DNA from 3 places in the Paenibacillus sp. YPG26 genome. Region 2 is predicted to be linked to each of the others. Evidence: riboswitches for the same ligand, from Rfam matches in the RefSeq annotation. Region 2 holds a riboswitch; each other region holds the start of a gene.
The links. Region 2 has a riboswitch for cyclic di-AMP ahead of LDO05_RS01620 (APC family permease). Riboswitches for the same ligand answer to the same signal wherever they lie in the genome.

Region 1 (9,834 bases), 250 kb from region 2:
GTAAATAAGGCCTTTGAACAGCTGTATGGCTGGACAAGTGAAGAGATCCAAGGGGTGTGTCTGTTCAATACCCCTGAATCGCTTCGCGAGGAGGAGTCCCTGTGGAAGAAGAAGCTGAGTGAAGGAATACCCATCTTCTCAGCAGAGACGGTGCGCCTGACGAAGGCGGGGGCGGAGGTCCGGGTCAGCGTCAGTGAGTCTCCGATCTTTGACGAGGATGGGCGGATTACCGCTTATGTGATCATTTCCAGGGATATGACAGAACGCAACAAGATGGAGGAGCTGCTGCGCCGTTCCGAGAAGCTGACTACGGTAGGACAGCTTGCAGCGGGAGTAGCCCATGAAATACGGAATCCCTTGACGACGCTAAAAGGGTTCCTGCAGCTCCAGCTGCAGACTAAAAAGCTCAATACCCAGCATACGGATCTAATGCTGTCAGAGCTGGATCGCATTAATCTGATCGTTAGTGAATTCCTGATATTGGCCAAGCCGCAAGCGGTTCACTTCCAGGTGAAGGATATCCGCTATATCCTAGGGGATGTTATCTCTCTCCTGGACAGTCAGGCACACCTTCACAGCATAGAGTTCTCAACAGATTTCTCGGCAGAAGCTCTGCTCGTTCACTGTGAAGAGAACCAGCTGAAGCAAGTATTCATTAACCTGCTCAAGAATGCTATGGAGGCTATGCCAAATGGAGGTATCATTCATATGCAGACTTGGCGCAAGGAACCGGATCGCGTAATGATTCGCATCAGGGACGAGGGCGTAGGTATCTCCAAAGCGACCTTGGCCAAGCTCGGAGAGCCCTTCTTCACGAACAAGGAGACCGGCACGGGACTTGGGCTCATGGTTAGCCAGCGGATTATTGAGACCCACAGGGGCATCATGGAGATTGAGAGCGAGCTGGACAAAGGAACAACGGTGACTGTCGCCTTGCCGGTTGGTGGCAGCCAAGGTAACATGGAGGACAAGATACAGCCAGATGAGTAAAGAAAAGGTGTGAGATGGGTGCGGATTAATAAATTCATCAGTGAGTCAGGTTACTGCTCCCGGCGGGAGGCTGACAAGCTCGTGGAAGCAGGCAAGGTGACTATCAATGGCATCGTAGCGCTTCTGGGAAGTCAGGCCGAAGAAGGCGATGATGTGCGTGTGAACGGTCAGCCTTTGACGGATAAGGAGAAGCATGTATATATAGCCCTGTATAAGCCGGTAGGGATCACAAGCACAACCGAGCGGCATATTAAGGGCAACATTGTAGACTTCGTGGGGCATGAGAAAAGGATCTTTCCGATTGGCCGTCTCGATAAAGATTCGGAAGGACTTATCCTTATGACCAATGACGGAGATATCGTTAATCGGATTCTTCGTGCTGAGGGGAAGCATGAGAAGGAATACATCGTGACCGTGGACAAGGCGATCAGCCCGCATTTCATAAGAGCCATGTCAGAAGGGGTAAGGATTCTGGGGGAAATGACACTTCCTTGTACAGTTACCCGGATGTCAGACCGGGTGTTCCGTATCATATTAACTGAGGGGAAGAACAGGCAGATCCGGCGTATGTGCAGCGCTTTGGGATATGAAGTAAGGCGCCTGCAGCGGATCCGGATTATGAATATTCATCTGGGCAGCCAGAGAAGCGGTACATGGCGTGACTTGACTCCTCAGGAGAAGCAGGATTTAGGGCGGCAGCTGAACTACACCCTTATATAAAACCCAACCCCAGCCAGATCCATCGTACAAGCTGACCGCTGTAGGATTGAGACAGCACAAAGGCCCCATCAGCTCAGATGAGCTACGGGGCCTTTTGTGTTTAGGGTGTGGAAGTGATGCTCTTCTGGGCATCACTTTGATATTTACGAAGAATGGAGACTTCTACACGGCGGTTCTTCGCCCGGCCCTCCGCCGTATTATTTGGAGCAACAGGACGATACTCACCATAACCTGTGCTGACAAATTTCCTCGGGTCCAGCTTACCGTTAATAAGCAGAATTTTCATGAAATTAAGTGCTCTTCCCGAGCTGAGGTCCCAGTTCGAGTCGAACTGCTGGTTAGAGATGGGGACATTATCCGTATGACCGGATACAATAATGTCGTAATCCGGGAAGCCCTGGAGCATGACCGAGATGGCTTTGGCCAGCTTTCTGGAATCGGGCTTGACCGTATCATCCCCGGAAGCGAACAGAGCCTTGTCGCTAATGGTCACCGTTAACTGCGACTGGTTCAGCTTCGTATCCAGTTGGGAGGACAGTCCGTTAACTTTGATGTAATTATCCATTTGCTTCTTCAGCTTCTCCAGATCTTCCTGCTCCTGACGCATAAGCTCACTGCGCTTCTTGTTCATCGACATATTCTGGGTGCTTTGCTGAGGTGAACTGTCTTTGGGCGCATTTGTACTAGACCCTTCAATGGAGGGGCTCTTGTCCATTACGCCTACCCCGCCATTTAAAGCGATGCTGAAAGCCTTGCTCATCTGTTCGAATTTCTTGGCGTCCGTAGAGCTCATTCCATAAAGTACGATAAATAAAGCAAGCAGCAAGGTGAGAAGGTCAGCATAAGGAATCAGCCAGGATTCATCGGCATGTTCCTCATGCGGTTCGTGTCTATTCTTTTTGCTCACCGGTCGTCTCCTCCTTATCCTGAAGCTGGGCACGTTCAGTTGGAGTTAGGAAGACCGCCAGCTTCTGCTGAATGGCAATAGTGGAGACCCCAGATTGGATGGAGAGAAGTCCCTCCACCATCATCAGACGGATTTCAATTTCGCGCTTGGAGATACGTTTGAGCTTATTAGCTATAGGATGCCATAAGACGTAACCTGTGAATATACCGAGCATGGTCGCCACGAAGGCTCCGGCGATCGCATGTCCCAGCTTCTCCATATCGGTCATATCAGCCAATGCCGCAATCAGACCGATAACGGCACCGAGAACCCCGAGCGTAGGCGCGTACATTCCGGCTTGGGAGAAGATTAACGCACCAGCACGGTGACGCTCTTCGGTAGCCGCGATGTCCTCCGCGAGCACATCACTGACAAATTCCTGGTCATTACCATCAATAATCATCCGCATTCCACCGCGGAGGAAGTCATCATCAATCTCCTCCACCTTGCTCTCCAGAGCAAGAAGTCCTTCACGACGGGTGATGGAGGCCCAATCCATGAACAGCGCGATTAATTCAGGCTTGGTGACCATTTTGGGTTTAACAAACAGCAATTTTAGAAGCTTCGGAAATTTCTTCAGTTCTGAAGCAGGGAAGCCGACAAAGAGTGATGCTGCAGTACCTACAAAAATAATGATATAAGCCGCCGGGTTATTAACCAGGTTGATGATGGGTGCGCCCTTGAGCATCATACCCACGACAATGGCCACAATACCCATTACTAATCCTAATATCGTTGATATTTCCATTAATACACCTCGTCCATGAGATAGAATTGAATCCTTTCGGTCTTTCGGGCATCCTTCCGTCAAGACAGTTTGCAGACAGAAACTACAGGAACCTTGCAGCCTTTGTTCTGTAAGAAACGGTTTACCTATTTTATCGACAGATTTCCCTTTTTTTTTAAGATGAATTTTCAGTTATAATGAAAAAGACGGGTTCTTAAGATGAGATCAAGGAAGGCGGAGAATATAGATGGGCGTAAAACACGCAAGAGATTACGGAGATATTCTAGCTGAATTAACAGCTGCAGTAGGTTTGATCGAGGATAGTTATGTGTTTTTTGAAATGGAAGCTGATGATTGGGAAAGGCTTGGTGAGGCGGATAGACGTGAGGTTCATGAGGCCTTGGCGGAGGACCTATTCTATGGTCTGGGGACAGAGCCGGTAATCCGTGTAGGCAGTGGGATGCTCATGCTGGATTCCAACCTGCACCGGATCAACATCCTGGTTGGGGATACAGAACTGGCTACCGTACTTCTGGTCTAGGCGTCCACTTTAAGCGAAATGTGGATTTAAGTCCGAGTCTCATGGTAATATATCCTGAGAAGCATTATCGTTTAGGTACTTAAGTTCTGTTCTGGGTATTTAGTGGGAAGAGGAGAACTGCTGTACAGGCGGTATACGGGTCATAAGAAGATGTGAAGGATAGCCGGTTCTAAAGTCCCTCCAGGACAGTTCGGACGTTGTAAAGAATAGGGAGGAAATAGAATGCCATTTACACCTCAGGAAGTGGAAGCGCACTTAGTTAGTCTGGAAGGATGGGAGATGGAAGAAGAGAGATGGATTGTGCGCAAGTATGTATTCTCGAACTTCATGAAGGGCATTGCCTTTGTAGATGAAGTTGCGGCCATCTCGGAAGCCTTCAACCACCATCCATTTATCACTATAGACCATAAGACCGTGACGCTCCGTCTAACCTCTTGGGAAGCCGGCGGGATTACTGCCGTGGATATCAAGGAAGCCCAGCAGTACAACGAGGCCTTCGAGAAGACCCGCTCGGCTGAGTAGAACTCGCATTAGTAAGAGAGATGGCTTGTAGGAAGCTCGCCACCCTCGCAGCTATCACAACTCGTACAGGAAGCCTCAAGCTTAGAGGAAGCCGAAGAACTTAAGTCCAAATGCGGACCTCGTGCCAGATATGGCGATGGAACAGGCAGAGGTGCCTGCATACTTCTAGAAGCATGTTCCTCATCATAGTAGAGGAACTATGAAAGCAGTCTTGAATCGAACAAAGCACGCCCTCTGGAATACGCTTACAGCGTACTAGAGGGCGTGCTTTAGTTGATCTATTTTTTTGCGGCGAGCCATTCGGCTACTTGGGCAATCTCTTCGGGCTGCAGCTTGTCTTTGAATGACGGCATGGTGCCCTTACCTTTGGTAACTACGGTGAAGATTTGTTCATTGGTCAACTGCGCGCCAATCTTCTGCAGACTAGGTCCAACTTTACCTTCAAGCTGATCACCATGACAGCTGATACAGTTGGCCTTAACAGCCGCTTCTGCCTTGGTCGCATCCAACGTAACCTTCGGCATGGTAGGCTTATTCTCCTGTGCCACCTGTTCTTTACCCGGCAGGGTGAAGATGAGCACGATGGCCAATGCGCATGCAATGAAGAACAGACCGCTCATGATCCACTTTTGCATTCCAATCGTCCCTCCTATGTAAGATACCTTCTCCCATTATAACGGAACATCCTGTTTGATCATAGCATTTGTGACAAAAAAACAAACAAGTTATTCGTGCTGACTAAGTTTCATCAATGGGGTGAGATTTATCATTGTGGTAGACCATACAGTAAAAGGGCATCTTCCCTTCAGGAGTCCGCAGCTCGTATTGATCTGTAATCCGGAATCCCGCTTTCTCATAGGTACGTATGGCCCGTTCATTCCAAATAAGTACCTCTAGATCCACTTCATGCCCAGGATAACGGCGCAGGGCCTCTTGGACTATAGTCTGCACCAAAGACTTACCCAGTCCCTGACCACACCAATCGGGCCGCATTCCGATCCCTAAGCGGGATACCCCCTCCATAGGGAAGATTTGTGCGAATCCGGCCAGTTCCCCAGCAGGCGTAAGAACGGATAGGTACTGTTCCCGGCGAAGCTGAGGATCGCCGAACTCAATCTCAAGGGATTTCATCCGTTCCCAAGGGGGGAACTTGTAGATGTCATAGGGCGGGGGATAGACCCAGCTGCAGATAACCTGGGCGTGGGATTCTTCCATGGGAATAGCCTTAAATGCTGGAGGGTTATTCATCAACTGGCGTACCTCATTTCGTGTCGGATATAGATTAAAAAAAAGAAAAAAATATATATTTTTGTACGTTTAAGCCCAGTGGCAGTGGGTAAATATAGGATAAGCAAATATATGGAATTAAATTAGATATTTGTTCTGGAAGGTTGAAACCTTTGGCAGATATCTAACGTTTTAGAAGTAGGTACTAAGATAGCAAAAAGAAGACCGCAGGCGATTCCGGCAAGAATCGTGCGGTCCACTCGGATGTAAATTCCATTTGAGGGAATGGAGTTTACAGGTTCACAGCATATTTAGTGTATTTGGCTTTGCTAAGAACACGCTTAGCTCCAAGGTAGCGTTTGCTGTAGTAGCTGCTGCTGAGACGGTCAATGTGAATGCCTTTTGAGGAAGAGGCGTGTGCGAATTGGCCGTTTCCAAGGAATACTCCGACATGAGATACACCGGAACCGAAAGTATTAAAGAAGACAAGATCTCCGGCCTTCAATTGGCTCTTCGCCATAACTGGAGAACCCTGATGGAATTGAGCTTTGGATTGACGGGCAAGGGATACGCCCATTTTCTTGAACACATAAGATGTAAATCCGGAACAATCAAACCCACTTGAAGTTACGCCGCCCCATTTATAAGGAGTACCGTATACACTCTTCACCGTGTTAGTTAATGTGGAATCTGCGAATGCGCTGCCTGTTCCTAGTGTGAACAATAATGCCAAGCTCGTTGCCGCTGCTGCTAGTTTCTTTCTCAAGTTGTTATGCTCCTTCCAATGCCTGCGAGGTTAGCTTGAGGATTCGGTTGAAGGTTCCCTATGACCCCTCTGATGCAAGATCAATTCACCCATAACTGGTTCCCCCGTTTCCCAGGTGCGTGGGAATTCGGCTGGTTTGTTGGTTTAGTGCACCTGTGCTGAAAATCCGCAAGATACGGGATTTCAGGACCCAGCGTTCACGGGAAGCGATAGTATGACTTTCGTATGATCATCATATACAGACTTCGTGACGCTCCGACATAGGACAGTAATAATTACAAAGTTGTTACTAATTACTTGCCTATTGTACCAAAGGGCCCAAGCTTTGGCAAGTTTGTTTTACACTTTTTTTGTCAAGATAACGGTTTATTTGTCGAAAAATTGGCTAATACTATATTATTAGTCTAATTATATACAGACAAAAGCCCGCATCGATTCCGGCAAGAATCAATACGGGCGATGCCAAGGGAACTGCTTATCTTACATCAATTGTTGTCTTTGGAGGAATCGGCAACAGATTGAAATACTTCGTTGCTCATAATACGCTTAGCTCCAACGTAGCGGTTGGTGTAGTAGCTGTCACTCAGCTTGCTGATGGTAACGCCTTTTGAGGAAGAGGCGTGTGCGAATTTGCCATTACCTACAAATACACCTACGTGTGACACACCATTACCAAAAGTATTGAAGAATACCAGATCTCCGGCTTTCAGTTCATCTTTCGATACGGCCTTACCCATCTTGAATTGGGCGCCCGATTGGTGAGGAAGGTCTATTCCCAGTTTGTCAAATACATACATCGTAAAGCCTGAGCAATCGAAGCCATTCGTGGAGGTTCCACCTGACTTATAATCTGTGCCAATCACTTTGTCCACGACTTTGTCCAGCTTGGAGTCAGCGAAAACGCTTCCAGTCCCAAGGGTGAATAAAATGGACATTGATACTGCTGCAACCACAAGTTTCTTCTTCAAAAGCGGTTAAACTCCTTCCAATGCCTGCGAGGTTAGCTTAAGGATTCGGTTGAAGGTCCCCTATGATCCCTCTGTTGCGAGATCAATTCACCCAAGATGGTTCCCCCGTTTCCCGGTGCTGGGAATTCGGCTTGATATCTGTGCACCTATAACAAGAATACGACATTAAAGTCGAATCTCCTGCTTGTGACAAAAAAATAATTACAATGTTGTTACTGTCTGTTCATAATTCACATTGTAGCAAGGCAGGTATCTTTTGGCAATGGTTACTTGCGAGATTTCCAGGCCGGTTGAAACAGGAAAGGCCTCCGCAGATCTGCGGAGGTCTTGGGGGGCGTAGAGTTAGAGGAGACCGAAGGAGATTCAATTCTTCTCATTCCAAAGGTGATATTGGGAGGAAATATGCCAAATACTGAGAAGTGAACGGATGAAAGGATAGGATTGCTGAAGGATAAGTGCCAGAAATCCGGTCCAGATCCAGGAGACGGTACTAAAAGCGCCGAACAGGAGCAGGGTTACCCCGCCCAGGCAGAGGGATATGCCTATAACGGTAAGCAGCTGCCGCAAGCAGCTTAGCATAGAGGGGAGCATTCCCCGGCCAAAAATATAACCGAACTTGGCGTACAGAAGAAGCTGATGAATCAAATAGCCATAAATCAGCCATCCCAGAATATATATAGCCGTATAGAGAAGTGGATATCCGCCAGACTGTATGCCCTGTACAAGGAGATCCAGCAGCTTGGGTCCGAGCCAGTAAGCGGGACCAAGTACGAGAAGGAGCTCTATCAGGTAAAAGACGGTGACCGGCTTCCACAGCCTGCCGATCCCCTGGAAGAATACCAGACCGGCCCCGTCCGGGGTTAATGGACGAAGTCCATAGAGAATTCCGGCCTGAATGAGCGGGGTCAGCAGCATGCGCAGAATGAACATGCCGGCCAGAAGCCAGAAATACAGATGAACCTCGGAGCTGTATTTGAGCTCCAGCTGACCTTCAATCAGAAATAGAATGCGGCTTAGCTCGCCCGGCGCCGGATCCGGGTAGCGCTGCAGCAGCGGTATAATGGCAGAATTGATCAGCCGGTAGAGAAATACACCCCAGAGCAGCTGATAGAGGAACAGGATAATGACGACCGGGAACTGATCTTTGGTACTTTGCCATCCGTTACGAATGTATCTCACTCTATTGTCACCTCACCATGAGAGCAATCCAAGTAGGGACTCCACTACTTTGGTTATGCCCAGATTCCACCGCGTTCCGGTCTTCTCTTCCACTTCTGCTTTCAGATAATTGTTAATATGCTTGTTCTCCAGCACCAGGGTGTAGCGGGGATCGATCATTGCCCAGGCCAGCGGCTCCTTGTACTGCAGCTTGTAGACAATCTGGTTCTCATCACCCTTCCAGATCTTGCGCACAAGATGTCCGTCTTTGTAGCTGAACAGGACGGGAACCTCCGGATAGCTGCCGCCGAGTCGGCTGATCTTCACGACAGACTCATATAGGGGGCCGGGAGTCTTCTGTACTTGGTTCACGGTGATGGAATCAACCGAGTAATTTATCATTTGCCCGCTGTATACATACTGATTGAAATAATCCTTCCAGGACTGCCCGGTCACCTGCTCCACGACTCTTTGGAAATCCGAGGTTGTCGGGTGCTTGAAGCGGTATTTGCTGCTGTAGCGGGCCAGGATCTTGTTCATGGTTCCTGCTCCAACCTGCCGTTCAATGCCGAGCAGTACGAGCTTGCCGCGGGTATAGACATTTTGGGCATAGATATCGGAGGATCCGTATTTCCAGGATTCCAGAGGCAGCGCGGCTGGATGGTTCACGAAGCTGGCCTGAACAGGCAGATTGGGCTGAATTCCATAGGCGCTCTCCATGAGTTTGTCTTCAGCGTAAGAAGTGAATCCCTCATCCAGCCAGGCTTCTTCGAATTCGTTACTTGCGATCATGCCGTAAAAATATTGGTGTCCGATCTCGTGCACCACGGTTCTCTCCAGCTCATACCCAGGTGAGAGCGAAGTCGCTCCAAAGGCAGTTACGAGGGTCGGATACTCCATTCCGCCTGCCCCATTGCCGCTTGCCGGGGGAACCACGATGGACAGGGTCGAGTAAGGATAACGGCCATACCATTTGCTGTAGGAAGACAAGGCAGCCTTAGCCGCATAGAAATAGCGGTCCTTAAGGTCCTTATGCAGCGGATCGAGATACAGCTTGATCCGGACACCCGGGACCTCGGCCGAGGAGAATGGCTCCTCCGCATAGACAAAGTCCGGGGAAGCCGCCCAGGCAAAGTCATGCACATCATCGGCATAGAACTGGTAGATCTTGCGATTCTGCTTGACCGCTGCGGTCTTGGTGGGAAAGCCGGTCGCTGCGACGATATAGGAGCTTGGCACATTGATCCGTACACTGAAGATCCCGAAGTC
Region 2 (9,834 bases):
TTCAACCTTGGTGTTAACCGTGAGTGTCACAGGCTGGGAGCTGGCAGAGAGCGCGCTGGTTCCATTGCCAACAGACAGGACGAACACTCTGTAGCTGATGCCGCTGCGAATCGTGTTCCCGTCTGTGTCTTTGGCTCCCGAGGCAAGGCTCTTGGTTATTGCGGCTCCTGTCTTGCCTACAGAGGTGTAATTGGTATTCGAGTTCGCCTCCGTCTTCGTAAAGTTCCCGGCATACTCGCTCTTGACCACAAAGATACGATATTCCGTAAGTGCCGTCTCATCCGGTGCTTTGCTAAAGGTTACCTTTAGATCACGAGCATCCCCGTAATCCTTGGTGTCTACGGCGGTAACGTCCGTCACTGCTCCTACACTGCTCGTGTTGGCCAGCGTAATTACAGGTGAAGCGGAAGACAGCGCGTTACTGCCGGCGTAGTAGCCTCCTCCCACCGAGAGTACAAATACCCGGTAAGCTGTTCCATTTTGAATCAGATTGCCGTTCGTATCCCTGGTTCCGGCAGCCAGAATCTGACTCAGATTGGACCCTGTCTTGTTCACCTGCGTGTAGTAGCTGCTGGTCAGAGCACTAGACAGGTTGAAGCTGCCGGCGGAAGCATTGTTCACGACAAATACACGGTAATGCGAAATCGTAGATTCATCACTGATTCTGTTAAAGTTAATCCTTAAATCGGTGCCGTTATTGTTGTTATTCACATCCGCCGCACTGACACCTGTGACGGGACTGACATTCAGATTGTCATTCAGAATAATGGCGGAAGAATAGCTGGATAAAGCGTTGCTGCCCGCATAACCGCTGGTTCCAACAGAAAGGACAAAGACGCGGTAGCTAATCCCGTTACGAATCGGGTACCCGTCCGTGTCTCTAGCCTCACTAGGCAGTACCTGATTAATATTGAAGCCCGTCTTGCTTACATACGTGTAATAGCTGCTGGACAAGTTATTTGCCGCAGACAGATTAAAGCTCCCTGCAACATTGCTTCTGACGACAAAGATGCGGTAGTGGCTGATATTGGACTCGCTGCCCGCCCGGGCAAAGGACACCCTCAGGTCACGCCCGTCATTGTAATCCGACACATCACTAACACTTAACCCCGTAACGGCGTTCACATTGGTGTTATTCCACAAGGTGAGAGAGGAAGACATCGAGGACAGAGTATCCGTACCCGAGTAGCTTCCTGTGCCTACAGCCATAACGAAGAAACGGTAGGCTACCCCGTTCGTAAGAAGAGAGCCATTCACATCTCTGGAATTGGAATTCAGCTGCTGGCTGATATTGTATCCGCTTTTGTTAATGGTAGTGTAGTAGCTGCTGGATAAAGCCTTGGCAGAGGACAGGGTGAAGCTGGAGGCGTTCTGCTCCCTGACCGCAAATACCCGGTATCCGCTAATACGGGATTCGTCGGAGACCTTGTTGAAGCTGATTCTCACGTCGCGTCCATCGCTGTAGTCACTGATGTCGCTTACAGCCGTAATATACGGAGCCGTAACCGTCCCGCTGTTCAACGTAATCGCCGGCGATCCTGCAGATAACTGATGGGAGGCGGTACTCAGGTTGCTGCTGACCGACATGACATAAAGGGTATAAGAGACTCCGTTCCTGAGATACTCACCCGATGTGTCTCTGGCCGAGGAGCCCAGTACAGCGCTGAGAGTCGAAGCCCCCGTCTTACTCACGGTAGTATAGTTCGATGCTGCCACGCTGCTGGCCGAGGACAGATTGAAGCTGCCCGCGTCCTTGGTCTTCACGGCAAAAATCCGGTAATTCGCAATATTGGATTCACTCTGTGCTTTGGTGAAGCTGACGGACAAGTCTCTTCCATCTCCGTAATCGGCAATGTCCGTACCCTTAACAGACGTTGCGGCGCTGCCCGATCCCAAGGTTACAGCCGAGGATGCTCCGGAGAGAACACTGTGTCCATTGCTGCCGACCGTTAGGACATACACGTTATAGGAAAGACCGGAGCGAAGCAGCTCCCCGTCCGTATCCCGGGCCTGGGAGGATAGATTCACTGAGCGATCTGACCCTTGAAGCCCTACGGCTGTATAGTTCGCTGAGGATACCTGCCTCGCCGCAGTCTCGCCAAACCCGCCTGATTTGCTTGATTTGACTATAAGCACGCGATATTGATTCACCTGGGACTCATTCGCTGATTTGGAGAAGCTGACATTCAGATCCCGGCCATCCCCGTACTGACTTATAATCCTTGGAGTGACATACGCCACTGGACTTAACCCGGACTGTCCCGGATCGGTTGTATGATCCGACTTCACGTACACACTGCGTGCAGATGCTTTCCAATCCACATTGGCTCCCAGCGCCGTGCTTACGAACCTTACCGGTACCAGTGTACGGCCCTTTATCTCCTGGGCAGGCACATCCAAGGTTACCTTCTGATTGTTAATAGTTGCTGATTTCGAGCCCACCTTAAGGGTAACCGTGGTGCCCTCTTTCTTGGCTGTAATCACGCCCGTCTTGGCGTTCCAGACTACAGTGGCATCCAGTGCTTCGAAGATAGCCCGGAGCGGAAGCAGAACGCGCCCCTGCTGCTCAATCGGCGCCTGATCTACGGCTAATTTGATTCCGTTCATATAGATACGGATGGGTGAAGCCCCGCTAGCCTGAGTCTGCCAAGATAATGAAGTAATTAAAGCCATAGTCGTAAGCAGAGAAACGACCCTTTTCATATGTATCCTCCTCTATCAAAGCCTATAGTTGCTTGTTCGCTTATATTGGACGCAGGCCGTTGTTAAAAGTTTCCTCTATAGGGAAATTTATTTGCCACTCTATCAATTATAGAATAATTATGCAGATAACAGTAAATTATTTCCTAGTCAAATTACAAAATTGTAAGGTAGATGAAAGGCAAATCGATAGCTTGGGCCAAACCTGAGGGAATAAGATGGGATCATATCAAAAAGTGATGTCTAAAAAGGAGAATCAGGATGAGGCTGTTTGAACTTCTGCTTATTTTGGCAAACACCGGCTTGTTAGCACTGACCGTCCTATTAAAAAGAGGACAAAGTAGAATTCCGGTATTCATGGCGAGCGGGCTCGCCCTACTGGTACTAGTGATTCACTGGGCGGTGGAAGGGTACCGAATTCAGCTGTTTTTCCCGTATGCCATGACAATCGTTAGTGCAGCCGTTGCAGGTTATAGCTGTATTAGAAGAACTGGACCAGCAAAAGCCCCGCGATTCCTTCTGGGTTCAGCTTATGCTGCTATAGCGGTCATGCTGGTCGTAACGGCGGGTCTCATGTATGCCTTTCCTGTATTCAAATTACCCGAACCGACAGGCAAATTTAAGGTAGGCACGCAGGCTTTCCATTTCGTGGATCCCAATAGGAAAGAGACCTTCGGCGAGTCTAGACAAGGTAAAAGGGAACTGATGGTTCAAGTATGGTATCCAGCTCAAGCTGGCACAGGCAGGCACGCTCCCTTTATACCAGATACCCGCATCTTACGTGATATGGCTTCGGCCTATGGCCTTCCCGGGTTTACTTTCCAGCACCTGAAGTACGTATCCAGTCATGCTTATTCGGAGGCCGCAGTCTCTTCGGCACAGACCTCATACCCGCTAATCCTTGGGAATCCCGGCAATGGTTCCTCCAGGTTCCTCCATACCTCGCAAGCCGAATATCTCGCGAGTCATGGATATATCGTGGCCGTTATCGACCACACCTACAATACATTTGCCACCGAGTTCCCGGACGGTCGGATCACGACCAACACAACTGATGAGCTGTTCTCCCCCGGCGATGATTACCGGACGGGAAGGGATAACCGGGATAAGCTGGGACAAGTCTTGACTGACGATGTGTCATTTGTGCTGGATCAATTCGAGCTCATTCAATCGGGGAATATCCCAAGTCTTCTCCAAGGCAGGATGGATCTCCGTCATATCGGGGTGTTCGGTCATTCCATTGGCGGAGCGGCGGCCTATGACGCTGCTTACGATCCGCGAATCACGGCTGGAATAGACCTTGATGGAGGGCTGTATCGTCTGCGTGACAGAGAGGCTCTGCGAAAGCCGTTTTTGTTCATTACCTCGGACAGCTATTTCGATCGATTAAAAAGGGTGTTGGATAATCGCGACTACACGGATGCGGAGCTTAAGCGTATGGGCTCAACAAGAGAATGGGAGGATCAAGTCACAGAAGATAAAAGGCTGGAGCTGGAACGGATGCGCGGGACAGCTGATGAAGGGGGCCAAGTCCTCTATCTCGATGATACGGAGCATCTTAATTTTACCGATGTACAGTTCGTATCTCCGGTATTCAAATTGCTGGGCATTACAGGGGAAATTGCCCCCGGAAGAGCCAACTCTATTATTCATGCCTATATGCTGGATTTCTTCGATATGTATTTGAAGAACCAAGGGGGAATCCTAATGAAAGGGCCGGATCACCGTTATCCGGAGGTGAAATTCGCAACCCCGCTGCTATAGGCAGCGGAACAGGCTGGCGATTAGGGCAGGCTCCCCTTCAAATAGACAGGTGCCTTTCGTACACCTCTGCTTGAAGATTAGCTTGCCTATGCCTAAAAAGCCACGCCACGCCACCCCGGCCTTACTTGCGCCCGTAATCCGCCTTGATCTCGCCCCACTCCTGAGTCTCCCACTTGAGCAGCTTGTTATCATAGCTGTTCGATCTCAGCCAGGCCACCGCGCGGTCAACCAGATCCCAGACCTCGCGGGTGGACTCATTGCGCGCAAGTGTCGTCGCGACCTGCTTCTCGCGGACCCATTTGAGCGCGGTTCTTGAGTCGCTGTACACTGTCATCTTGCTGCCCTTCTGCTTCAAGTAGGCCAGCGAATGGACAATCGCAAGAAACTCGCCCAGGTTGTTCGTTCCGTTGGGGATTGGCCCCCGCTCAAAGATCACTTCTCCTGTCCGCGTGCTCACTCCCCGGTATTCGATCGGCCCGGGATTGCCCTTTGTGCCCACATCCACGGAGATGCTGTCATAATCAATCTGGTCCTTGGAGGAGGCTCCAGCTGCCGAGCCCTTCCCTTTCGAGGCGCCTGAGCTCGCAGTCTTCTGCCTGCCCCCGCTTGGGCCGCCTCCCGCGGACGAAGCTGACTTGCCCCAGTGCTTCTTCCAGCCTTCCTGGTAAGCCTTCTCGGCCTCGGCCTTGGAAGGATAGGATTTGTACTTGGCATCCTTGTAAGCATCGACCTGAGCTTTACACTCCGCCCACGTTGCGTAGACCCCGGGAGTTGTGCCTTCCCATACCACATAATATTTCTGACTCGCCATAGCTTCTATTCTCTCTCCTTAATTATGCAATCTTCCTGCGGTCCTGTGACCCTTAGGTCCATGCCCAGAAGAACCCGTCCCGATCCCAGGCTACCCGGCCGCCATGCAGCTTGCGGAACGCCTTCTTCACTTCCTTGGACAGCGAGACATTGCGGTTCTCATTTATAAATACATATTGTTCTCCGAAATAACTCCGGATATATTGGGTCGCTTCCTCCTGATGCAGGATGCCCCTGTGTCTGATCTCCTGAACCATCCACTCTGCAACCTGCTGCTCTGAGACTTCCATTCGCTTTCCAGCTCCTTAACTGATCTAGTCCTATACAGCATCGTATCCGATTTAAGGTTATCATTCAATTCCTCAGCGGGTGTCATTCCTGCTCATTTGTGAATAGGCTATATCATCAATATTATTGGAGGGCTTCTGAATGACAAGAGATGTGAGTGCCAACCTGAATACCCAGGTGACGTATCCGCCATGTTCCCCTAATAGATATCCGAATGTCCGTTCCGTCTACCCATCCTCATCCTCATCCCCCTACCCATACTCCTACCCTAATCCTTATCTATATCCTTATCCTTATCCTTATCCTTACTCCTATGCTTATCCGTATCCGTATTCTTATCCTTATCCTTCGTTTCCCCCTTATTTCGGCTATCCGGGTTACTTCCCAGGCGGGGGATTTCCGGGATATCACCAAGGAAGCGGGTTCGGACACCACCAAGGTGGCGGACACCATCAGGGCGGCGGACACCATCAGGGCGGCGGACACCATCAAGGCGGGGGACATCATCAAGGCGGGGGACACCACCAAGGCGGGGGACACCACCAGGGCCGAACTGTAGACCCGGAGAATAACCCCAGAGATATCGAGCTGAACCTGAAGTCCAAAGCCCAGTATGGCGGTAAATACGGGCTGGATGCCCATGCGGATGCCCACGTAGGCGGCGGGCAGGGGCTCGGCTTCGATGCGGCTGGGAGCCTCGGCGGCGAACACGGGGTTGGTCTACAGACCGCCGGTCATCTAGGCGGCGGCAAGGGAGCGGGCCTTAAGGCCAGCGGGCACTTGGGCGGCAGCGGTTACGGCGTAGGCGTCCATGCCGATGCCAGCCTCGGCGGCGCGCAAGGACTTAAGGTAGATACGGGAGCCAACATTGGCGGGAGCCACGGACTCGATCTTCAGGGCGAGGGCCACCTCGGTCTGCAGGGAGTTGGCGCGTCAGCTGCGGGGCATCTGGGCGGAAGCACCTACGGCCTCGGCGCTCATGCCGGTGCAGACTTAAGCCTGAAGCAAGGCCTTGCCTTTGATGCCGGTGCCAATGTGGGCGGCAAGCACGGGATTGGCGCACATGCCGGCGGACACCTTGGCATCGGCAAGGGTGTCGGCTATGACGTGGGCGGCAAGGTAGGCGGCAAGCATGGCGTAGGCTTTCACAGCGACGCTCATCTAGGCGGCGGCAAAGGCGTAGGCTTTGATATTGGGGGGAACCTGGCAGGCCACAGCGGCCATCTGGGCATTCAACTCGGCGGTGACAAGGAGAAGGAGCAGCAGTAAGAAGGCCACTGCCAATTAGTTCAGCCATGCCGCTCCGGTATGCGGTGCAGGGATGCCGATGCGATACAGCAGAGCATTATTAAGATAAGGAACTAATCTAACTTGAAGCGGTGAGCCTCCTCCGGAAGTCCGAAGGGGGCTCGCCGCTTATTTATGATAAAAATGAACACAAGGGACAAGCCTCCTTGTCTACCAACAAATGTAATCGCTTCCCTTGATTCGTCGGCAATTTCCTGTCCCGGCGCCCCGTTTGATAGGGATGAAAAGTTGTTTACAAGAATAAAACAGGGGAGTATCATAAGCATCGGTTTCAAATTCCATACCGCTGAAACTTGTATAAGTACGGGGGAACCGTTCAAGCGGATTGCCGCAGCAATCCAGGGGTGAATCCTAATAAGGTAGGGCTACTCAAGGGCCCGAATCCGACAGCTAACTCCGTAAGCGTTATTTGAGAAGGAAGGTGGAGGCCAGGTAAGTGAAATTTCTCGTGTCCACAGTATTGGAGCTTAAGTCAGTGGGCATTTTATACTTCGTACGCGCAATTGATGGTTGTTGAATTTATTCACTTAAATGGTGGTGAAACGATTGTCCGCTCTCAAAAGATTCCTTATTGGACGTCCACTCAAGTCAAATGAACTGGGTGAACAAAAGCTGAACAAAACCAAGGCCCTGGCTATCCTTTCGTCCGATGCTTTATCATCCGTAGCCTATGGTCCCGAACAAATTCTGATTGTGCTCGTTACCCTGTCCGCGGCGGCCTTCTGGTATTCCATCCCGATTGCGGCGGGTGTGCTGGTATTGCTTGCGGCACTGATTTTATCTTATCGTCAAATTATTTACGCATACCCGCATGGCGGCGGAGCATACGTCGTATCCAAGGAGAATCTGGGTGTGAATTACGGCCTGGTGGCCGGCGGCTCCCTGTTAGTCGATTATATCCTTACGGTTGCGGTGAGCGTATCAGCTGGTACGGATGCCATAACTTCGGCCTTTCCGAGCCTGCATCCTTATACAGTGCCCATTGCAATCGTATTTGTACTGTGCATTACGACTTTGAACTTGAGAGGGGTAACAGAGTCCGCTTCCATCCTTGCCTATCCGGTGTATTTGTTCGTTCTGGCTCTGTTCATTCTTATCGCTGTAGGCATCTACAACACGCTGACAGGGCATGTATCCCCAGAGCTCCATACGCCGGTAGGCACGCCTATAGCGGGGATCAGCCTGTTCCTGCTTCTGAAGGCCTTTGCTTCGGGAAGCTCGGCACTAACGGGTGTGGAAGCTATATCCAATGCAATTCCCAATTTCAAAGACCCGGCCCCTACCAATGCCTCCAAGACATTAATGGCCATGGGGGCACTGCTGGCCATACTGTTCTCCGGCATCGTATTTCTGGCGTATTACTACGGAGTTTCGCCAAGAACAGAGGTCACCGTGGTCTCGCAGATTGCGGAACATACCTTTGGACGGAACTTCATGTATTACTTCATTCAAGGAACGACGGCTCTCATCCTGATTCTTGCCGCCAACACCGGGTATTCCGCGTTCCCGCTGCTCGCTGTCAATCTGGCCAAGGATAAGTTCATTCCAAGAATGTTCACCGTCCGGGGAGACCGGCTGGGATACTCTAACGGGATTATTATTCTCGGGGTCTGCTCGATTCTGTTAATTCTGTTGTTCAAAGGACAGACGGAGCACCTGATTCCGCTGTATGCCGTGGGCGTGTTCATTCCGTTCACCCTGTCCCAGACCGGCATGATCTTCAAGTGGGTCCGGGAGAAGCCAAGCGGTTGGGTAACGAAGCTGATCATTAACAGCGTCGGCGCCTTGATCAGCCTGATTGTTACGATCATGTTCTTCTTAACCAAATTCGCGCAGGTATGGCCTGTATTGATCTTCCTGCCGCTTATTATCTATATTTTCTACCGGATCAGGAAGCATTATGAGGCGGTCGGAGACCAGCTCAGACTTACAACCTGTGAGCCCTCCATGCCGATTGAAGGCAATGTGATCATCGTTCCGGTTGCCGGGATCACTCATGTGGTGGAGAATTCACTCAACTATGCCAAATCGCTTAATCCGCATCAGGTCATTGCCGTATATGTGCCTTTTGAGAAGCAGGCTGAGCATGAGTTCGAAGCCAAATGGATGAAGTGGCAGCCTGATGTCAGACTGGTCACCTTGTACTCACCTTACCGCAGTATTATTCAGCCTCTGCTCAAGTTTGTGGATACCGTGCAGCGCAAGGCAAGCGAGTCGAACTATCAGGTCACCGTGGTGATTCCCCAGTTCATTCCCAAGAAGGGCTGGCACAACATCCTTCATAACCAGTCAGGACTAGTCATTCGTACCAAGCTGCTGTACCGGAGAAAAGTCATTGTTACGACTGTGCCTTACCATCTAACTAAATAAAATAAATCAAAAGGGGAAGTCCCACTAAGCCATGTCGGCTGTGTGAGACTTCCCCTTGTATTTCGGGCTGACGCAATCTAATGCTGTTCTGGTACAGAAAAAAAGACACTCCGCGTGTCTTTCCCCTCTAACTTAACAGATGCCGCCAGCCCCTTCAGGCTCTCCCGCTTGAAGCAGCATCTTTCTGTGGCCCCACTTCTCAACCACATGGGCCGGATATTCATGGATCTCCGGGTTCTGCTCGCATACCCGGATCCAGGCCTGCACACATTCCGCATCGAAATGAGTCCCCTGATCTCCGATAATCAGCTTCATCGCCTCATCGTGGGTCCAAGCCTTCCGGTAGGCCCTGGTCGATGTCAGCGCATCGTAGACATCCGCAATAGCTACGATTCTGGCCAGCAGAGGAATCTGCTCTCCCTTTAACCGGTCTGGATATCCCGTGCCATCCCACTTCTCATGGTGAGACCGGATAATATCCAGCTCATCCTTCATGAATCCAAGTGTCCGGCACATCTCATAGCCCTTGACGGGATGAAGCTCAATAATATCCCTCTCCTCAGGCGTCAGACGCCCCGGCTTGTTCAGAATCTC
Region 3 (9,834 bases), 320 kb from region 2:
CCCGCCTCAATGAGGTCACTGAATTCAATAAGCGTCTCATCTCCCGTATACTCACTGCGTACCCGGGACAGCGCCTCACGGATCGTCTCAGGTGAGGCGTTCTCCACCCCGATATCTCCCCGGTAGGTCGCCTCCGCCTCTGTCAGGAAGGCATGCTTGCATCCGGGCACCTTCGCAGCCACAATCTTGCGGATCCGCTCTCCGGCATGATCCGGGTCTGTTAGAATAATAACACCCCTGCGCTCTTGTGCGAGCTTGATCTTTCTAATGACAGCCGGACCAATGGCTGACCCGCCAGTCTCAATCGTATCGGCCTCTACCGCTCTCTTGACGGCAACCGTATCGTCCCGGCCTTCTACTACAATGACCTCCTTGATCATGGACGCCACCCTTTCCACCACAGCTTTATAATAAAAGAAAAGCACCCTTAGGCGCCTGTTCTCTTGTTCACTTCGTCCGACTGCTTAATCAAACTGTCTGTATTTCCGATATATTAAGTATCAGAATAACAAAAAGAAGAGGAAGGCTCCTCTTCTTATCATATACATATTAACCATCTGTAATGGTACCTTATTCCACGTCCAAAGTAAATGTCAGTACAGATTGGATTAGTTCAATTCCGGTTTGACAGGACCAATCACGTAGACCGTGCGTCCCTTCTTGCGGCCAAAGTTATTGGCAGCCTTCAAACTATCATAATACACATCAATTTTGTTGCCTTTAATGGCGCCGCCTGTATCCTCCGCTCTGCGGAAGCCCACACCTTCAATATAGACCCACCAGCCCATTGGAATCACTTTGGTATCTACCGCAATGGTTCTTCCTTCGCTTACGCGGGTTCCAGAAGCTGTCCTGGTACCAATACCGTCCTCTTCAGAAGAGTAAGCAGTTAAGGATACGTTCTTCAGCACCTTTTTATATTTAAACTGCACGCCGCCCTTTTTGATACTGTTGTTCTGGCTGATCTTCACAGCCTGGGAGGAACGGTCAATGCTCGCTGCTAGAACTTGGGTCTTTGGCTTCGTGCCTACAGCCAATACTTTTGTGGATGGCTGCTTCTCAACGGACTTATTAACCAACCGTTTCGATACGAACTCACCATCTTGATATACCTTCTCAATTTCGTGAACCACAACACCCGTGCGGCCCTTCTGAACCAGCTTGGTCTTGCCCTTCTCCAAGGAGGGATCCGAAGTCTTGACGAAGGTGTAAGGAATGCTCTCTGTTCTCTTCAGGATATGCTTATCAACCCTGACGATACGAATATGCAGATCCGATTGAATCGGACTGTTCAAGGAAGGATACACCTTATCTTCGCTTGATACAGATACGCCCAGCTTGGAGATAGCCTCCTGAACATTGTCCGCTGTAGTAAGGTGTTGATTAGTCACGCCATCCGCTGTGACTTTAACCGGAACCACACGGTCGATGAAGAGCTGATTCCCATCTTGAAAAGTACTGCTAAGGGATGGTGAACCGTTCTCTCCGACATTCAGGTTAGCTTCTTGCTGTTCCAGCACTTGATCTGGCTTCGTCTCCGGCGTGCCGGCAGACTGCGTTGTGCCATCTGCAACCAAGTAGATGCTCTTGTCAGCCTGGATGTAGAACCAAGCCATTACGCTGACAAGCAATGCGACGGTGATGATGCCTCCAACTATAATTTGACGCTTGTTCTCTTGCTTCCATCGCAACGCGTAAGACATGCTGGATGATCGTGAACCATGGGTAGTTTCTTTAGGTCCGAAAAAGCCCACTTCTTACGTCCTCCTTCATAGCCCCGCCGTCTAAGATCGACTCATATAGAATTTGACGCGACTATATACCGTTTTTTACGAAATGCTGAAATACCCGCATTCCGCATCCTGCTCCAGCCTGTTAGGCTCCTCCTGTCATACCACTGTATGACCGTCCTATCACCTTTATTCAAAACAAAAAGAAGCCTAGAGAAAGAGTTTAAGAGGATCTCTTTCGTGGCTTCCGGCTGACTAAAGGAATGTAGGATGCACGAGTATGCCTCTCTCTTCATACGCTTACGAGGTTAGCTGTCGGGTTCGGGCGTAGAGAGCTGCCCTATCTTAGTTCATCCGCTCATGGCGCAATGACCTTGAATTCACCCCAAAGACCCGTAAAGAAATCAAATACGGAACATTCATTCTTCAGAATAACCGTATTGGTTCCCCCGTTCTCCGGTGAGGGAGATTCAGCGAGACTGGTTCTTGGAACCTTGTAATTGACTGTGTAAGCGGGCTAAAGCCATGTAAATGAATCCAATTCTTAGTGAAATTCACTTAGCTAGCAAAATCACGCCGCTTTACAAACTTAACAAATCAATTACTGAAAAGATTCTATCCTGTTTATATGCATGTTGTAAAGCAGGAATCAACTAGTTTTTTTAAATATTTGGTTAATATTTTGTAATAATCACCCTTTTATTGATTAAAAACAATTAATCTTTCCGAAATACTCTTTATTTCACCACTTTTACTCCCGATTTCAGCGAATACCAAATAGTTCCAGCGCATTTTTGGTTGTTATATCAGCTAATTCCTCCAGAGAAATGCCTTTAAGCTCAGCTGCCATTTCCGCTACAAGCCGCACATGGGCCGACTCATTTCTCTTGCCCCGGAATGGATGCGGAGTCAGGTAGGGAGAGTCGGTCTCGACCAGCAGACGGTCATCCGGAATCTGTACTAATACTTCCTTCGGCTGTTTGGCATTCTTGAAAGTAACAGGCCCCCCGAAGGAAATATGGAATCCCATATCCAGACACATCTTGGCCGTCTCCCAGCTGCCCGAGAACGAATGCATAATACCGCCAACCTCACTGGCCTTTTCCTCCCTCAGGATTCGAACCACATCCTCGTGCGCATCCCGGTTATGAATAACGATGGGCATGTTCAGACTGCGGGCAAGTCCAATTTGCTTGCGGAATACAGCGTGCTGGACATCCTTCGGTGAGGTATCCCAATAATAATCCAGCCCAATCTCTCCGATAGCCACGACCTTCTTATGTCCACAGAGCTCTGCTATCCATTCCAGATCTCCATCCTTCATCGTTATTGCATCCTGTGGATGCCATCCAACGGCAGCGTAGATGAACTCATAAGCTTCAGCCAGCTTCATGGTGGAAGGAATCGTCTCCCGATTAAATCCGACATTAACCATCCGGGTCACCCCCTGCTCCACTGCGCGGGCAATTACCTCTTCGCGATCCTCGTCGAACTGCGGAGCATCCAAATGGGTGTGTGTGTCAAATAGCATGGTGAAATAACCTCCTTTAGCTTATCTGCAAATTAAATAATCGGACTGTTTCTTCAGGCAGCAGATGAGCTACTGCACGCAGCTTATCTTCCGGGTAGTACATGTGGTATTTACCACGGTGAATTCCGCTGATGGAACGAACAATGTCAGATACCTCCGAAATTTCACGCAGCCTGTCTTGGCGGTCTAGCAGCAAAATTTGTTTCTTGGAGTCATCTTCAGGCCGGAACACATCATAGGGAAGATCCGTCGGAAAATCAATCTCCAAATCGTAATTAGGATCAAGTCCTAAATCCCGGAAGATACGGCGCATTCCATCAATCATTTCCATATCTAGCATTTCCAGTTCAGTATATTTATACAGCCTCCGATCAATGAAACGGGAGCAAAGATCTGCTAGCAGCCCATCATCTTCACGTCTCCATTGGACAAATGTGGTCTGCACCAATGCTTCATCAAGCTGTAAATATTCTTCTACGGTTAGATCCCGATTAAAGAGGCCTGGCAAAGGGTCAGGCAGAAAGGAGAACCTGAATCCATTCTGATGAAGTTCCTTCGCCCTACGGAAGATCTGACGCAGTATAATTTCGGAGCTCCGGGTAACCGGGTGGAAATATACCTGCCAGTACATTTGATATCTGGACATCAGATAATCCTCCACGGCATGCATTCCTGACTCCTTAACCACCACCCTGCCTTGAAAAGGACGAAGCATTCTTAAAATCCGGTCGATGTCTATCGTGCCGTAGTTAACACCGGTGAAATAAGCATCCCGCAGCAGATAATCCATACGGTCCGCATCAAGCGGGCTCGACACCAGATTGACCACAATGGCTTTATCATAGTCCTTACGTATCACTGAGGCGACCTTCTCCGGGAAGTCATCCCCTTCCCTTCTAAGCACCCTATTGACCTCGGTATCCCCAAGCACAATCTTGCAGGTCCAATCCTCGTGATTCATATGGAAGGCTTCTTCAATAGAATGAGAGAACGGGCCATGCCCAAGATCATGCAGAAGAGCCGCGCACAAGGCAACCTGCTTCTCCTCCAGGGGCCAATCGGGATAAGAGGATCTCTCAAATTGGGAGATAATCCTGCGCGTAATTTCATAGACCCCTAGTGAATGAGAGAACCGGCTGTGCTCTGCCCCGTGAAAAGTCAAATAAGATGTTCCCAACTGCCGGATCCTTCTCAAACGCTGAAATTCCGGTGTATTAATCAGAGACCAGATCAAGTCATCCTGCACATGAACATAATTATGTACCGGATCTTTGAATACCTTTTCTTCAGAAAGTGGATGGTTCATGATCTCCAGCTCCTATCCAAAAATTATTTTTATATTTTTTGAGTGTTGAGCACAACTTTTGTCGAATAATGTCGTATAAATAATATTCTCAATTTCCAAATGTCGAATAATGCCCCCGAGCAATGTATCGGGTGGATCCAAAGCTCTGTTTGGGGTTATCGACTATATCTATAATAAAAAAATAGACTGCTCCATTAAATAGGTTGACTGTTTTGGCAAACGTTGGTATTATAATTATCATAAAACAGAGAACCGTGTCGAATTATGGCATTTTAAAATTATAGCGAGAGGGGTAATCATCGGTTATGATGAAATCAACAGGTATTGTAAGAAAAGTAGACGAGCTAGGACGGGTGGTTATTCCTATTGAATTACGCCGTACTCTGGGTATTGGCGAGAAGGATGCGCTCGAGATTTATGTAGATGGTGAACGCATCATGCTTAAGAAATACGAACCCGCTTGCATTTTCTGTGGTAATGCTGAGCATGTTACTTACTTCAAGGGCAAAATTGTATGTCATGAGTGTCTATCCGAGATTCCTGCACCTGTGACAAATTAAGAAAAGTATTATATAATAGATTTACTTAAACTGTTAATTCTAACCTTTTCATATCTCCTTTGGAACCTTCTCCAGGCCCTGAATCCGGCCTGAAGAAGGTCATTTTTTTGTAATAACCTATATTACCCCGAATCTATGCTTAGAGTAGAGCGTTGTAGATATCCCTCTTGGATACACCGCGGTCAATCGCCGCCTTTTTCATGGCATCCTTCCTGCCAAGGCCTTCCTCCTGCTCATAGTGCGTGACATGATCCTCAATCGTTAACGGCTGCCACCACAGTCCCTTACGCTCCTGAACTTCCTCTTCCTTGGCGCCCTCTATCGCAATACAGTACTCGCCAAGAGGCGGATGCTCCTCCAGCCAGCCTAGACAAGCACTAATAGGTCCCCTAGCCACCTCTTCATATCGCTTTGTCAGCTCTCTGGCCATGGCTATATTCCGGTCCCCGCATATATCAAGGATATGCTGGAGCGTCTTGATGACCCGGTGGGGAGACTCGTAGAGCAGAATAGTTCCTTCATAATCCCGCAGCAAGCTAAGATAGCGTTCCCTGTCCTTCTTATCTCTGGGCAGAAAGCCGGCGAACTGAAAGCGTTCTGTCGCAAGCCCTGATACAATCAGCGCGGAGAGTGCCGCATTGGCCCCGGGAATAGGAATGACGGAGATACCTTCTTCAAGCGCAAGCTTAACGAGGTCATGCCCAGGGTCAGAGATAGCCGGAAGACCGGCATCACTAACGAGCGCCAGATCATTTCCTTCTATTATAAGTCTGACAAGCTCGGGTCCGCTTGCCGCCTTGTTATGCTCATGATAACTGAGAAGCCGCTTGGGTGAAATTTCAAAGTGTGATAACAGCTTGCGGGTCTGCCTGGTATCCTCGGCAGCGATTATATCAGCCTCTTGGAGTGTTCGCACAGCCCGGTAGGTCATATCCTCCAGATTGCCTATGGGTGTGGCCACAAGGAACAGCTTGCCAATCTGCCGCTCACCCTCTGACTGAAAGCTTTTTTGTACGTGTATACTCATCTGGTTCCCTCATTTGATCCATAATAGATATCCATGATCTCCGGACAGTATTGACCGTCCTCCTGATATACAATCAAGGGCGGAAGAATACGCAGATCCGGCTTCCCGTCTCTTAATGCCTCAATTAGCACAATATTAGCCTCCATATGCTTGCGTGGATGGACGAACCGGATTACCTTCGGTTCAAGCCGGTACTGTCTGAGCAGAGATATAATCTCACCCAGCCGCTGTGGCTTATGTACCATGGTGACTTTTCCCCCATTGCGCAGAAGCCGCATTGAAGCTTGGATAACCTCTTCCAGGCTGCAATGAATCTCATGCCGCGCGATAGCCTGGTGGGTGTTGAGCTTGATCTCTCCTGCTCTAAGCGGCATATAAGGAGGATTAACCGTAATCGCATCATAGACGCCATGTCCCGTCTCGTTCACCAGCTCCCTCAGATCCCCGAGCCTAATCTTAATACGGTCTCCCAGGCCATTCATCCGCACGCTTCGGTCCGCCATGTCTGCAAGTCGTTCCTGAATCTCAATGCCTTCAATCTGTGCTTCGGTTCTTGTGGTAAGCAGCAGCGGGACAACGCCGTTCCCCGTGCATAGATCCAGAATCCTGCCGTGTTTGGGTACAGAGGCAAAACGTGCGAGCAGGACAGCATCCATCGAGAAGCTAAATACCTCATCGCTTTGAATAATATGCAGGTCGTGGGTAAGCAGATCATCGATCCGCTCTTGATCATAAATCGGTACTGTTTGCATTCGTCCATTACTTCCATTTCATTCAAATTTGAAAAAAACCGTAGGAATAACCTCCTACGGCTTGTTATTTATTAAGAAAAGACAGACAGAACAGGCAGTCGCCCTCTGTACGCAGATGTCCATAATACACATTACAAATGTGGAAGCCTTCATGGTACAGGCGAGCCAGGTTGTCATAACCCTCGCCAACAATATCGATATTCTCCCCGCCCTCATGAAGGTCAGCAGGATGATCGGATATTACGGACGCAGAGCCAGTCGCTTCGGCTTCCCGCTTCAGTACTTTGCGCAGCTGCTCATTCTCAAGAGAATAACGCTGGTTCTCCTCCAGCAGCTTCTTCACTTCAAGCTTAAGAATGCCAAGCTCGCTGTGCAAGCTCTCCATTTTGGTTTCCAAATCAAGCAGGTTTGTATAAATATCTTTTTTCTCCAAGTTCCCACCCCAAGAGTCATCTCTATGGTTTACTTGATGACCACGTCATCCAATGGAAGTTCTTTAACCTTGCCGATTTCAAAAAGCTGTACGTGCACCGTCCGTGATCCGGCATTGATCCCCACTACTTTCCCTTCACCCAGGGAAGTAATGACCAATTTGCCTACGGAAGGCAGCTCTTCTTTGGTACTTTCATAATTATCATGCTCAAATTTGAGGCAGCACATCAACCGGCCACACAGACCGGAGATCTTCGTAGGATTCAACGACAGGCTTTGATCCTTGGCCATCTTGATCGATACAGGCTCGAAATCACCAAGCCATGACGAGCAGCAGAGCACCCGTCCGCATGGTCCAATCCCGCCCAGCATCTTCGCCTCATCTCTGACGCCAATTTGACGAAGTTCAATTCTTGTTCGGAAGATACTTGCGAGGTCCTTAACAAGCTCCCGGAAGTCCACTCTACCCTCGGCCGTAAAATAAAAAATGATCTTGTTACGGTCAAAAGTAAATTCCACATCGACCAGCTTCATTTTCAAATCATGATCTTTGATTTTATTTAAACATGTGGCAAAGGCATTCTTGGCCGCAAGCTTATTCTCCTCAACAACTTTGGCATCTGATCCATCCGCAACCCGGATGACCTTCTTCAGTGGAAGCACCACATCCGTCTCGTCTACCAGCTTCTTGCCGACGACCACTTTGCCATATTCAATCCCTCGTGCTGTCTCAACGATGACGCAATTCTCCTTCTCCACCGCAAGCTCGAGTGGATCGAAGTAATATATTTTGCCCGCTTTTTTGAAACGGACACCCACTACAGTGTACAAAAACTAACCCCCTCATATAGCTTGTGCTAATCCGGCGTAATTACCCGCCTGGTAACTAAATTCTAAACCTATACAAATTGAACCTTCAGCTTCAATCCATATATGTGGGAGAAAGTTTGTCCTACTAGCCCGTCCATTAAGCACCGGCTTCATTTCTGTTCCATTAAAGCAATCAGGAACTGCTCCAGGCATAGCTGGCCGTTCATATTATACCGCAGCTTCTTCTTGCTGTCTGCGGCCAGCGCCATATAGGAGATCCATTCTTCGGCGCTTCGTGTTCTGGCATGATTGGAGATAAACTCCCACTCATCTATGAAAACGATACTATCGTGCTTCTGATAACTGGCATGAATCATATCTTTGAACCACAAATGAAAAAGGTCGAATAGGACATCCAAGTGATCACCAAGTCCTGCCTTGATTACGCTCTGCTGAGCTGTAATAAGGGTAGAACCCGCTCTGCTCGTCGATTCCTTTCCCAATTGTACCACTACATTTCTGATTTCTGCAAACCAATTCTGCTGCAGCAGATCACGGCAAGCCTCAATACCTGCCGCTAAATGGACGGCTGCACGGATCAGAGCGGCGGAATAATCCCCGCTCGATAATACCTGCATCATAAGTTCCGGACTTAGCGCTGTAAAGGGAACCAGCTGTGATCTGGATTGAATAGTGGGTAGCAGAGCCCGTCCATTATCAGACAGTAGAATTGCAACCGCTGGAGAAGGGGGCTCCTCCAGGAATTTGAGCAGGCTGTTCGCTGCCTGCACAGTCATTTTCTCTGCATCTTGTATAATATACGCCTTCAAATTCCCGCTTTCCGAGCGATAAGAGAAAATCCGCTGCAGATCGCGGATTTGGTCAATTTTTATGGAATTTCCTTCAGGTTCAATTACATGCAGGTCGGGATGGTTACCATGGAGCAGCTTTCGGCATTCCAGGCATTCCCCGCAAGCATCATCTTCACCCTCCGTACAGAATAGAGCTTGTACGAAGGACAATGCCATCTCCTTCTGTCCACTTCCCGCAGGGCCGCTGAATAGATAAGCGTGAGATATCTTGTTCTGGCGAAGCCCATTCTGCAGCAGCTTCTTGGCCGCATCTTGCCCGGCAATTTCCTTAAAAGACATAGTTCCTCTCTTCCTCTACGCGGAAGGGTTAGCCTAAAAGCTTAGATTAATCAGCATTCCGCGTATTTCTCCAATCTTCTGGAGCAGTTCAATCTTGCCCTGTTCACTTTCAAGCAGCTCATCTGCCATACCTAAAAGAGCTGAGTCAATCTCATCAATCAGGTTATACTTCTTGCCTCTTCCCCGCCGATCCCAGCCCTTCACTTCCTTCATTCGGACACCGCGCCGAACGGTGTCCTCCAGAAAGCGTTTGACCAGAAGACGGTAGGCTTTAAGCTCCCGAACCGTCATGGAATAGGCCAGACGGTCGCCCTGCAGCTGGATTTCCTTTACCCGGCGGCTTAGTTCCTCCTGAGACGCCTGTTCTCCTTGCTGCTGCATCGCATCAGAGAAGCTTTTGGCTGCCACGGGTTTGTTGGTACCGTCTGTAATTCCTCTACCACTAGTAAGCGGTCTATATCCCGGTTCAATTTTCAATCTATATCACGCCATTCCTCGTTTAATCATTAACTATGCTCAGCCTGATCCCTAACCG

Region 1: it holds a riboswitch for cyclic di-AMP, as region 2 does, so the genes downstream of both, LDO05_RS00490 (C40 family peptidase) here and LDO05_RS01620 (APC family permease) in region 2, are expected to answer to the same signal.
Region 3: it holds a riboswitch for cyclic di-AMP, as region 2 does, so the genes downstream of both, LDO05_RS00140 (resuscitation-promoting factor) here and LDO05_RS01620 (APC family permease) in region 2, are expected to answer to the same signal.

The regions. Positions count from the first base shown of each region.
Region 1 is NZ_CP084530.1:94,940-104,773, forward strand. Features, by position in the region: gene LDO05_RS00450 (ATP-binding protein) at 1-990, shown strand, start outside; gene LDO05_RS00455 (pseudouridine synthase) at 1,009-1,710, shown strand; gene motB (flagellar motor protein MotB) at 1,811-2,617, opposite strand; gene motA (flagellar motor stator protein MotA) at 2,601-3,404, opposite strand; gene LDO05_RS00470 (hypothetical protein) at 3,631-3,924, shown strand; gene LDO05_RS00475 (4a-hydroxytetrahydrobiopterin dehydratase) at 4,147-4,446, shown strand; gene LDO05_RS00480 (c-type cytochrome) at 4,725-5,081, opposite strand; gene LDO05_RS00485 (GNAT family N-acetyltransferase) at 5,185-5,694, opposite strand; gene LDO05_RS00490 (C40 family peptidase) at 5,966-6,439, opposite strand; cyclic di-AMP (ydaO/yuaA leader) riboswitch at 6,444-6,582, opposite strand; gene LDO05_RS00495 (C40 family peptidase) at 6,925-7,407, opposite strand; cyclic di-AMP (ydaO/yuaA leader) riboswitch at 7,414-7,549, opposite strand; gene LDO05_RS00500 (hypothetical protein) at 7,771-8,586, opposite strand; gene LDO05_RS00505 (M1 family metallopeptidase) at 8,599-9,834, opposite strand, start outside.
Region 2 is NZ_CP084530.1:345,100-354,933, reverse strand. Features, by position in the region: gene LDO05_RS01645 (copper amine oxidase N-terminal domain-containing protein) at 1-2,703, opposite strand, end outside; gene LDO05_RS01640 (alpha/beta hydrolase family protein) at 2,962-4,464, shown strand; gene rnhA (ribonuclease H) at 4,586-5,275, opposite strand; gene LDO05_RS01630 (DUF6953 family protein) at 5,328-5,564, opposite strand; gene LDO05_RS01625 (hypothetical protein) at 5,704-6,831, shown strand; cyclic di-AMP (ydaO/yuaA leader) riboswitch at 7,145-7,291, shown strand; gene LDO05_RS01620 (APC family permease) at 7,417-9,240, shown strand; gene LDO05_RS01615 (HD-GYP domain-containing protein) at 9,373-9,834, opposite strand, start outside.
Region 3 is NZ_CP084530.1:21,023-30,856, reverse strand. Features, by position in the region: gene rnmV (ribonuclease M5) at 1-380, opposite strand, end outside; gene LDO05_RS00140 (resuscitation-promoting factor) at 609-1,754, opposite strand; cyclic di-AMP (ydaO/yuaA leader) riboswitch at 2,012-2,216, opposite strand; gene LDO05_RS00135 (TatD family hydrolase) at 2,494-3,261, opposite strand; gene LDO05_RS00130 (HD domain-containing protein) at 3,278-4,567, opposite strand; gene LDO05_RS00125 (AbrB/MazE/SpoVT family DNA-binding domain-containing protein) at 4,873-5,127, shown strand; gene rsmI (16S rRNA (cytidine(1402)-2'-O)-methyltransferase) at 5,267-6,154, opposite strand; gene LDO05_RS00115 (tRNA1(Val) (adenine(37)-N6)-methyltransferase) at 6,151-6,906, opposite strand; gene LDO05_RS00110 (initiation-control protein YabA) at 6,971-7,291, opposite strand; gene LDO05_RS00105 (PSP1 domain-containing protein) at 7,369-8,169, opposite strand; gene holB (DNA polymerase III subunit delta') at 8,319-9,299, opposite strand; gene LDO05_RS00095 (YaaR family protein) at 9,333-9,776, opposite strand.